Regions from separate parts of the Variovorax sp. 10L426 genome, predicted to be linked through region 2. Evidence: riboswitches for the same ligand, from Rfam matches in the RefSeq annotation. Region 2 holds a riboswitch; each other region holds the start of a gene.

Region 1 (3,268 bases), on a different contig from region 2:
AAGCATCACCAAGCGCAAACCTGCCCTGCCTGACGCCGAAGAGTGGAAAGACAAGACCGGCAAGATCTCGGAGCTGGTGCGCTGAGCACTCAACAAGCCCCCATCGAAACAGACGCGCTGATCATCGGCGCCGGCCCGGTCGGGCTGTTCCAGGCCTTCCAACTCGGCCTGCTCGAAATCTCCTGCCACATCGTCGACGCACTGCCCCGAGCCGGCGGCCAGTGCGTCGAGCTCTATGGCGACAAGCCGATCTACGACATTCCGGGCACGCCGGTCACCACCGGGCGGGGCCTTTCGGAGTCGCTGTTGCAGCAGATCGCACCTTTCAAGCCGCAATTCCATTTTGGCGAGCAGGTTTCGACCCTCGCGCGTCAGGATGACGGTCGGTTTCTGCTGACCACGTCCCGACATACGGCATTTCTCGCCAGGACGGTCTTCATTGCCGCCGGCGTCGGCGCCTTCGTGCCCAAACGCATCGCCGTCGAAGGCATCGAACAGCTGGAAGGCACGAGGCTTTTCTACCACCCCGATGATTTCGACCGCTTTACCGGCCAGACCGTGGTGGTCAACGGCGGCGACGGTGCCGCGCTCGAGGCCGCGCTGGCGCTCACGTCGATCGCCAGGCAGGTCACGCTGCTTCATCGGCGAGACGTGTTCCAGGGCGAAGATGCCACCGTCGCGGCCTTGCGTGAACGCGTCGCGGCAGGTGCGATACGCCTCGCCATCGGCCAGCCTTCCGCGTTCGACGATGCCGGCCTGCGGATCATCACGCCGGACGCGCAGGCTCAATCCCTCCCTTTCGATGCCCTCATCGGCTGCCTCGGCATCTCGCCACGCCTCGGCGCCATCGCGGACTGGGGCCTGGAACTGGTTCGCAAGCAGTTGCCTGTCGACACCGAAAAGTACGAAACGCGCGAACGAGGCATCTTTGCGGTTGGCGACATCAACACCTATCCGGGCAAGAAGAAGCTGATCGTGTGCGGCTTTCACGAAGCGACGCTGGCTGCCTGGGGCGCGACGGCCATCGTCTTCCCGGACAAGTCGATCCCGCTGCAATACACGACGACCAGCACGCGGTTGCACACGCTGCTCGGCGTCAAGCATTGAACGGAGCCTGGTCCGTACAGCTACCATGCCCGGCATGCAGGAGTTGAACGTCGCGCTTTTTCACTGGCTGGCGGCCGGCAACACGCCTCATCCGCAGATCCTGTGGATTGCATCGCTGCTGGCCACCGGCACGGTCTGGTTGTGTGTGGCCCTGATCGCCTGGGCCGCGTGGCGGCAACCGTCGCAGTGGAAATACCTCGTTGCAACTCTGGTTGCGGCCCTCGCGGCCTCGATGCTGGCGCATGCCGTGGCCAGCGCCATCAACATGCCCCGGCCTTTCATTGCGGGCTTGAGCCCGGCCTACATCGAGCACGGCGCCCGTGGCTCGATGCCGAGTACGCATGCGACGGTCATGTTTACTGTCGGGTTGATCCTCTGTCTGCGGCCGGGACTGCGCATCGTAGGGCTTGCCATCCTCCTGATCGGGTTTGTCACGGGCTGGGCGCGCATTTATGTGGGTGTGCATTTTCCGTTGGACATCCTCGGGGGATTCGTTTTGGCCATGGCGATCGCCGCGGTGTTCTGGGCGCTGGTGAAGCTGTCCCATCGTTTCACCGATCCGTCACACAGTTCTACAATCCGACCTGCTTCGCCAGATTGAAGCAACGCTAGGGGTGCCGGTTCGCCGTTTCGGTGTGCCGGCTGAGAGAGTCCCTTTGAACCTGACTGAGGTAATCCTCGCGCAGGGAAGCTGGTCCGGCGGCCGCCACGTTTTCTCGCGTGACGGTCTTGCCGCCGTGGCCTCGCCCACCTGCCAAACAATTTGCATTGGAGCAAATGGATGGCAAACACAAGCAACGAGCAGACGCCGGCTGGCGCCAATGAGGCGCTGACGCCGCTGCGCGAATCCGGACGCGTCTTCCGGTGGCACGACCATATGGCGCTGTGGTTCAGCCTCGGCGTCGGTCTGCTGGTCATGCAGATCGGGGCCTACCTGGTGCCTGCGGTCGGCACGAAGGATGCGGCCATCGCGATCGTGCTGGGCTCTTGCATTGGCGCGGGACTGCTGGCATGGACCGCACGCGTCGGCTGCGAAAGCGGGCTCGCCAGCGCGGGCCTGATGCACGCGACCTACGGCAGCGCGTTTGCCCGCCTGCCCGTCGTGTTGAACATCGTGCAGCTGATCGGTTGGACCACCTTCGAAGTCGTGATCATGCGTGAAGGCACGCAAGCCATCGGCAGGCAGGCGTTCGGCTGGTCGCTCGACGGCCAGTTCGGCTCTGTGGTCACGACGCTGGTCTGGGGCGCCGTGCTGCTGGCACTGCTGTCGGGTTCGATGGTCAAGCTCGTGCGGCGCTTCGTGAGTCGCTTCGGGTTGCCGCTGGTCGTGCTGTCGCTGGTGTGGCTGAGCTGGCAGTTCGCCACGCGCATTCATGCGAAGGGACTGGAATCGTTCTGGACGCGTCCGGGTGACGGCAGCATGAGCATGTTCGGCGCGCTCGACCTCGTCATTGCCATGCCGGTCTCGTGGCTCCCGCTGGTGGCCGACTATGCGCGTCACGGCAAGCGCAGCACGGGCGGCCTGGGCGGCGCATTCGGCGGCACCTGGTTCGGCTACGCGGTCGCCAACATCTGGTGCTATGCGCTGGGCGTGATGGTCGTGAGCGTGGCAGAGCCCGGCACGGACATGCTCGCCGCATTGCTGCTGGCGCAGGGCGGGCTGGTTGCGCTGGGCCTGATCCTGGTCGACGAGCTCGACAACGCCTATGGCGACGTCTACTCGGGCTCCGTCTCGGCCCACAGCCTGATGCCGCGCTGGAGCATTCGTCGCTGGGGATTGCTGCTCGCCGCAGTCTGCATCGCCTTCGCCCTGGTCTTGCCAATGCACTCGCTCGAACCGTTCCTGTTGCTGCTGAGCTCGGTGTTCGTGCCGCTCTACGGCGTGATTCTCGGGCGGCTCGGCATGGGCACGGTCTTGGAGTCAGTGGGAACGCGACGCGTGGACTGGGCCGCAGCCGCGATCTGGATCGCCGGCATCGTGGTCTATCACGCCTGCGCCGCCTGGGCGCCGCAATGGGGATCTGCGCTGCCGACCTTGGCGATCACTTTCGTGCTTGCGTGGATCACGCGGCCCGCGCCGGAAGGCGGAACGTCGGCACTGGCGCAAAGCCGTGGTTGAGCGGTCCATGACCAGCGCCGACCTGGACGTCTGCACCGGCCG
Region 2 (3,268 bases):
TAGTCAAAGCGCGCCGCATGCGGATGGCCGCCGGCAAAGCCAGGCGAGAAAACGTTCGGGTTTTTCGGCGGCGGCTTGGAGAAGGCGTCCATGATGCGGCCGATCTTGGTCGACAAGATCACGTCCTGCCGCGGCGAGTGGAACTCCCCGAGCAAAGCATAGCGCGTCCATCTGACGGTGTTCACGCCAACGGCGACTATTACCGCCACGCTCACGATGCGCCCGGCCTCGCGTGTCTGCCTGGAGGAATCACTGCGCGCGAGAATCGGCGGGCAGGAGGCGAAGCGGCAGCACGAAGGGAACGTCTTGAGCGCGTCGCGCTCAAATCACGAAGGTTGCAAGTACGCCGATTCTGCAAAGGTCGGCGGCTCTCCAGAGCCATCCTGGTGGACCACCCACCGATGGCTCTCTTTTTTGCTGAAGTTCAAATCTCAGGCGCTGGTAGCCTCTGCTGACGTTGCCGCCCTGCGATGCACGTCTGCCGGACTTCAAGCCAAGCTCAATAGCGATACGGATTGTTGGGACGGCGATCGTACCGGTTGGGCACGCCATCGCCGTCGCGGTCCATGTAGGCGCCGCCGCGCGGCGGCGGCGGACGGTAGTTGTGGTACGGCGCGACGATGCAGCCGGACAAGGTCAATGCGGCGAGAACGAGTGCGAGGCTTTTCATCTGGGTCTCCTTGGGTTGGCGATTCCATCGTCGAGCGCTCCTGTGTCGGTCCCGTGTCGTCAGCACGCAGAAGCGTGAAGCACAGTTACCGGATGTTCGCTTCGGCCTCTGGCCCCGCTCCGCCCTTGCATTGGCGCGCCTCCGAAGATGATGGCGTCCAATTGCTGGGTCAGGAAAGGAGAGAAACCGGAGCCGTGCGAACGCTCGGGGTCGCAAACTCACGGCCGACCATCGCTTTGGCGAACAGGTAGTTGCGGCGGCCGCGCTCCGAGAGTTGATCCATGTTCACCCGGCCTGCCGAGTCGCACGCGAAGGCGAACCCGCGACCCTGGTTGAAGAGAGACCGAAACCACAGCTCGAAGCGCTTGATATGCGTGGATTGGGAAGTCATGACGTCCTCTGAAGATCCAGGCGAAGCGTGGTCACGGTGCCCGACAGACGCAGTGCAGCAAATCCAAATCGCCGAGCGAGCGCCAGCACGCCTGTATTGGTCGCGAGCGCATGCCCGCTCACTTTGCGAAGACCGTATCGGCGCGCCGCGGCGACAAGGCGCGACATCAGTTCGCGTCCCAGGCCGAGCCCCTGCCAGGCATCGGCCACCACGATGGCGAAGTCCGCCTCCTGCTGCGACTCCACCACGAAGCGGGCGACGTCACCGTTGCACCTCGTCAACCTGACGACCTTGGGGCTCAAGGCAAGCGGCCTGACGCCCTCCGCCCTCTTTGAAGGCGAGAAGGACGACGACCCTCGAATCCGCACGTGGGCGCTGACAACGCTGCCAAGCCCCGCTCGACGTTCCGGCGGGTTTGGAATTCGGCGCTGCGGCAACCGCGGATACGGATAAAATCCGCGATGCTCCGGGGTGCACGCAACAGTGCTGAGATTCAAACCCGCGAACTTGAACCGGTTAGGACCGGCGGAAGAAGAGCAGTTGCTTTGATCATCGGCGAATCCTGCCGACATCGAAGCGGCCCTCGGAGCACCCGTTTCACGGTCACGAAGAAGGCCTCATGCACAACTCCTCTGCGAAACAACCTGCGCCCATGGTGGCAGCCGACGAAATGGTCGCTGACGTCCTCGCCTTCATTGCGCAAGACGGTTGCACCGACGCCGACTTCGATCGTCTGGCGTTACGGCTGTTCGCCTACCAGTACGCCAACAACCAGCCGTACCGGCGCTTCTGCCAGCGGCGCGGCGCGACCCTGCGAAGCGTGAAGCGCTGGAGCGACATCCCGGCAGTGCCGATCGATGCCTTCAAGGAACTGGCGCTGCGCTGCGAGCCGCCGGCCGCAACAGATCGGGTCTTCATGACCAGCGGCACCACCCGCAGCGAGGTCAAGGGCCGTCACTTCCATCCGACGCTGGCGGTCTACGACCGCTCGATGATCCGCAACTTCTCGCAGCGCTTCATGCAGGGGCAAGGCCGGATGCAAATGGGCATCCTGTTCCCCACCGAGACCGTGCTGCCCAATTCCTCGCTCGCCCACTATCTGGCGCTGGCACGGGACGCCTTCGGAACCGCGGAGAGCCGTTACTTCATGAGCCCGCAGGGATTGGACCTCCAGGGGCTCTGCGAGGCCCTGTCGGATGCACAGCATCGCGGCGAGCCCTTTGCGCTGCTCGGCGCAAGCTACAGCTTCGTGCACCTGATCGACGAGCTCAAACAGCGCGGCCTGTCGTTCCGCCTGCCGGCGGGCAGCCGAGTGCTGGACACCGGCGGCTACAAGGGACAGTCGCGCGATCTGCCGCTCGACACCTTCTATACGGAGCTGTCCACGTTGCTCGGCATCGAGCGATCGGACTGCATCAACATGTACGGCATGACCGAGCTGAGCACGCAGTTCTACGATGCAGGCAATGCATCGGTACCCTCGGTCAAGTCCGGCCCGCACTGGATCCGCTCTCGCCTGATCGACCCGCTCACAGGCCGCGAAGTCGAGCCTTCCGAGCGCGGGATACTGGTCCACTGCGATCTCGCCAATTTCAATTCGGTGACCACCATCCTGACCGAGGACGTGGGCTTGGCGGCGGACGGCGGCTTCCTGCTGCTGGGTCGCGCCGAGGGCGCGCAAGCCAAGGGCTGCTCGCTGGCGGTGGAGGAATTCATCCGGGCGGCCGCATGACGACGCTGCATGCGACCGCCGGCTACCTGCCGGGCCTCGCGCCGGCGGACGTGCAGTGGCAGGCCCTGAACTTCGAATCGGGCCCGACCCGACTGGAGGTCGCCGTGCCCGTGTTGAGCCCCGATCAGATGCGCGCCCTCGCCGTCCGCGTCGGGCAGGCCAGCCGTCGCCATCTGAAGACCATGACCGTGTCCGGGATCGTGGACGTGGTCGATCGCGCGATGGCCCGCCTGCTGGACCCGGCCGACCCCTACCGGAGGGAGCTCGACCAACTGTTGCCGATCGTCGGCGGCTACGACGCCGAGATGGTCCGCCTGGGCCTCACGGCATTCTTCAAGACCTTTCGCGCGCCGCAGCTGCATCGCTTCGTCGCCGAGGATTTCGCCAACCCCAAGTTGCTGGACGAATTCCAGCCACGCCCAAAGGGCGGCGCGGCAAAGGCCTTCGGGCCGGAGTTGCTGGTCCACAGCTGGGC
Region 3 (3,268 bases), on a different contig from region 2:
GTCGCCGAGCGAGAAGCTCACGTCGTAGGCCTTCATGATGTCGCAGATGTCTTCGAAGTGCGTGTAGAGGAAGCTTTCCTTGTGGTGCGCGATGCACCACTTGGCCATGATCGATCCGCCGCGCGAGACGATGCCGGTACGGCGGTCCGCCGTGAGGTGGATGAAGGGCAGGCGCAACCCCGCATGGATGGTGAAGTAGTCGACACCCTGCTCGGCCTGCTCGATGAGCGTGTCGCGGTAGATCTCCCAGGTGAGGTCTTCGGCGACGCCGCCGACCTTCTCGAGCGCCTGGTAGATGGGCACCGTGCCGATCGGGACCGGGCTGTTGCGCACGATCCAGTCGCGCGTGGTGTGGATGTTGCGGCCGGTGGAAAGGTCCATCACGTTGTCCGCGCCCCAGCGGATGGCCCAGACGAGCTTCTCGACCTCTTCCTCGATGCTGGAGGTCACGGCCGAGTTGCCGATGTTGGCGTTGATCTTGACCTTGAAGTTGCGGCCGATGGCCATCGGCTCGACTTCGGGGTGGTTGATGTTGGCCGGGATGATGGCGCGGCCGCGTGCGACTTCGTCGCGCACGAACTCGGGCGTGATGATCTTCGGGATGCTCGCACCCATCGGGTTGCCGGCCAGGCGCTTTTCGCGCGCGGCGTCGGCGAGATATTCGGCCATCCACTCGCGGCGGCCGTTCTCGCGGAGGGCCACGTATTCCATCTCGGGCGTGACGATGCCGCGGCGTGCGTAGTGCATCTGCGTGACGTTGCCGCCCGCCTTGGCGCGGCGCGGCGTGCGCTGCAGTGCGGCGGCGCCGGCGCGCAGTTCGGCGATGCGCTGTGCATCGCGGTCGGCGTTGGTCGCGCCGTCGTCGAGCGCGAGGTGCAGACGGCCTTCGTAACTTTCGGTGTCGCCGCGTTCGGCGATCCACGCGTCACGCACGCCGGGAAGGCCGCGTCGCACGTCGATGTCGGCGGCTGGATCGGTGTAGGGGCCGGAAGTGTCGTAAAGCGATACGCGCTCGCCGTTGGTGAGCAGCACTTCGCGCACAGGCACGCGCAGATCGGGCCGGCTGCCGGTGATCACGCTCTTGGTCGAAGCAGGAAAGGGCTCACGCGTGAGCGTGAGGAGGGAGGCGAACTTGTCGACGGCATTCATGCGGGGCACTCCTGGTTGTGGGACAACGGGTGCTCCGCGATCGCTCCGGGCGGTATCGGTCCATGGAAGACGGACGGGATACCGTGGAGTCGCAGCTCTTCTTACGCTGGTATGAACCAGATCAAGTTCGCGGGTTCGGCCGCTTGGCCATCTCAGTACGCATCTGCGTGCACCCCGGAGCGGGGACGATTCTAGGCCCAGCCCGGGACGGGGATCAAGCAGGATTGACGACGGCCATCGGCGCATCGGCCAACAGAGCCCCTTCGCCGGACTGCGCTGCCCACGCATCCAGGCCGCCAGTGAGCACGCGCACACGGGTCATTCCGGCGGTCCGCAGCACCCGCGCTGCCGCGATGGCGGAGCCGTCGTCGGGGCAGTCGCAGAAGACGACAAGCTCGCGTCCGTCCGTGAATGCATCGAGCCGCTTCGGAAGCTGCTTGAGCGCAATGCCGAGGGCGCCGGGAATGGCGCGATCGTCGAGCGCGCGTGCCTCGTCGGAACGCACGTCGATCAGCGTGAGCCCCGCGCCCGCCGTCAGCGCCGCGCGCAGCGCCGCGACTTCGATGCGCTCGATGTCATCGGAGCGCAAGGCCATGCGACGTTTCTGATAGCGCCACAGCACGAATGCGGCAAGCAGCAGCGCGCAGATCACCGTCGCCGCTACGCCGATGCTGGAAAGCACCGACAACACATCCTGGATGGCGGCGTGGAACACGCGGCCGATCAGCAGGAAGCCCAGCGTCCAGATCAACGCGGCCACGGTCTCGTAGGACAGGAACCGGGTGTTCGACATCCCCAGCGCACCCGCCATCGGCGGCGCAACCACTGACACCCCCGGCACGAACTTCGCCGCGATCAACGACCAGCCGCCCCAGCGACCGATGATGGATTCGCTTTGCCTGACGCACGAGTCAGGCGACAGCGAAATGCGGCACAACAGCCGCATGACGCGATAGCCCCAGCGCCGCCCGGCGATGAACCAGACGCCATCGCCCAGGATGTTGCCGAGCACTGCAGCCACCGTCACCGCCAGGAAAGAGACCTGCCCGCCGACCGTGAGGCCGCCGGCGACGATCAGGAAAGGCACCGCCGGCACCGGCGCACCCAGGCGCGTCGCCAGGGTGGCGACGAACACCAGGGCGGGGCCCTGACTGGCGAGGAGCGCGACGAATTCGTTCATGGCGGGAATATGGCGTTGATCTCAATCGATGGCGGGCCGCTATTGCGCAGGTTTCGCTGCGGCCGGGGCAGGCGCCGCAGCGGGTGCGCCGCGCAGGTCGACGTCGGAAAAATAGGAAATCCCGTGAGCCTTGGTGTTGTCCGCGTCGGCTTGAATCGCGACGCCCACCACGTCCGGCAGCAAATCGCCCGCCTCGCCGCCGAAGGCTCGCTTGTAGTCGGCCTGCAGGTTGCGGCGCTCGGTCAGCCAGCCGCCTGCCTTGTCGGTCGCGCCCGATTCGATCACGTCCATGCGAATGCGCTTGGTGAAGGCGTTGTCGAATTCGCTGCCCTTGCTTTCCTTGACGTCCCAGACGTAGCACAGGGTTTCGGTGGGCACCGCTTCGCCGGTCGAGCCTTTCGCCAGCGCCAGCTTGGTGCGCTCGCCCACCGACAGCCGGTCAGACGGGAAGTCGAAGAAGACACAGATCTTGGCCGCGCCGTCGTCGCCGCCCTTGGTGCGCAGATCGGCACCTTCCACGAATTCCTCGACCTTCCAGCGCCAGGCGAGCGTGGCCTCGTCATTGAGCTGAACCCGCGTGGGATGGACCAGGTTGCCGTAGGACTTGTCGGCATCGACCTTGAGCACCTTCTGGCCATCGAGCTGCGTGATCTCGAACTTCGTCGGCGCCTTGTTGGGCAAGGTCGTGAAGCGCCACGGCGCGGGCGCCTGCGGACCCGGCGCGGTCGAGAACGGCGTCAACACGCCCTCGGCGCGCGCGGCTGGGGCCGCCATGCAGAGCAGCGCGGCCGCAGCAGGCAGCGCCGCCGCGGTGATCGAATGCCGTCCGCGTCCAAACCGGAATCTCGTGTTGTCCATGGCTGGCCTCTATGGCTGGTGGTTGGGAGATGGGCACCATGCGCCCGCCGACACGGAGTGTGATCCAGGCGCGCCGCAAGA

The links. Region 2 has a riboswitch for thiamine pyrophosphate ahead of AC1DHL_RS23945 (LuxE/PaaK family acyltransferase). Riboswitches for the same ligand answer to the same signal wherever they lie in the genome.
Region 1: another riboswitch for thiamine pyrophosphate. It lies ahead of AC1DHL_RS09280 (purine-cytosine permease family protein); the one in region 2 lies ahead of AC1DHL_RS23945 (LuxE/PaaK family acyltransferase).
Region 3: another riboswitch for thiamine pyrophosphate. It lies ahead of thiC (phosphomethylpyrimidine synthase ThiC); the one in region 2 lies ahead of AC1DHL_RS23945 (LuxE/PaaK family acyltransferase).

What each region holds. Positions count from the first base shown of each region.
Region 1 is NZ_JBFTJF010000005.1:160,976-164,243, reverse strand. Features, by position in the region: gene fdxA (ferredoxin FdxA) at 1-85, shown strand, start outside; gene AC1DHL_RS09290 (NAD(P)/FAD-dependent oxidoreductase) at 43-1,107, shown strand; gene AC1DHL_RS09285 (phosphatase PAP2 family protein) at 1,142-1,708, shown strand; TPP riboswitch at 1,708-1,813, shown strand; gene AC1DHL_RS09280 (purine-cytosine permease family protein) at 1,889-3,226, shown strand; gene thiD (bifunctional hydroxymethylpyrimidine kinase/phosphomethylpyrimidine kinase) at 3,171-3,268, opposite strand, start outside.
Region 2 is NZ_JBFTJF010000018.1:115,922-119,189, forward strand. Features, by position in the region: gene AC1DHL_RS23925 (aldo/keto reductase) at 1-215, opposite strand, end outside; gene AC1DHL_RS23930 (hypothetical protein) at 500-670, opposite strand; gene AC1DHL_RS23935 (hypothetical protein) at 840-1,061, opposite strand; gene AC1DHL_RS23940 (N-acetyltransferase family protein) at 1,058-1,363, opposite strand; TPP riboswitch at 1,519-1,612, shown strand; gene AC1DHL_RS23945 (LuxE/PaaK family acyltransferase) at 1,681-2,793, shown strand; gene AC1DHL_RS23950 (acyl-CoA reductase) at 2,790-3,268, shown strand, end outside.
Region 3 is NZ_JBFTJF010000007.1:273,932-277,199, forward strand. Features, by position in the region: gene thiC (phosphomethylpyrimidine synthase ThiC) at 1-1,149, opposite strand, end outside; TPP riboswitch at 1,231-1,336, opposite strand; gene AC1DHL_RS13010 (VTT domain-containing protein) at 1,364-2,329, opposite strand; gene AC1DHL_RS13015 (DUF3047 domain-containing protein) at 2,369-3,187, opposite strand.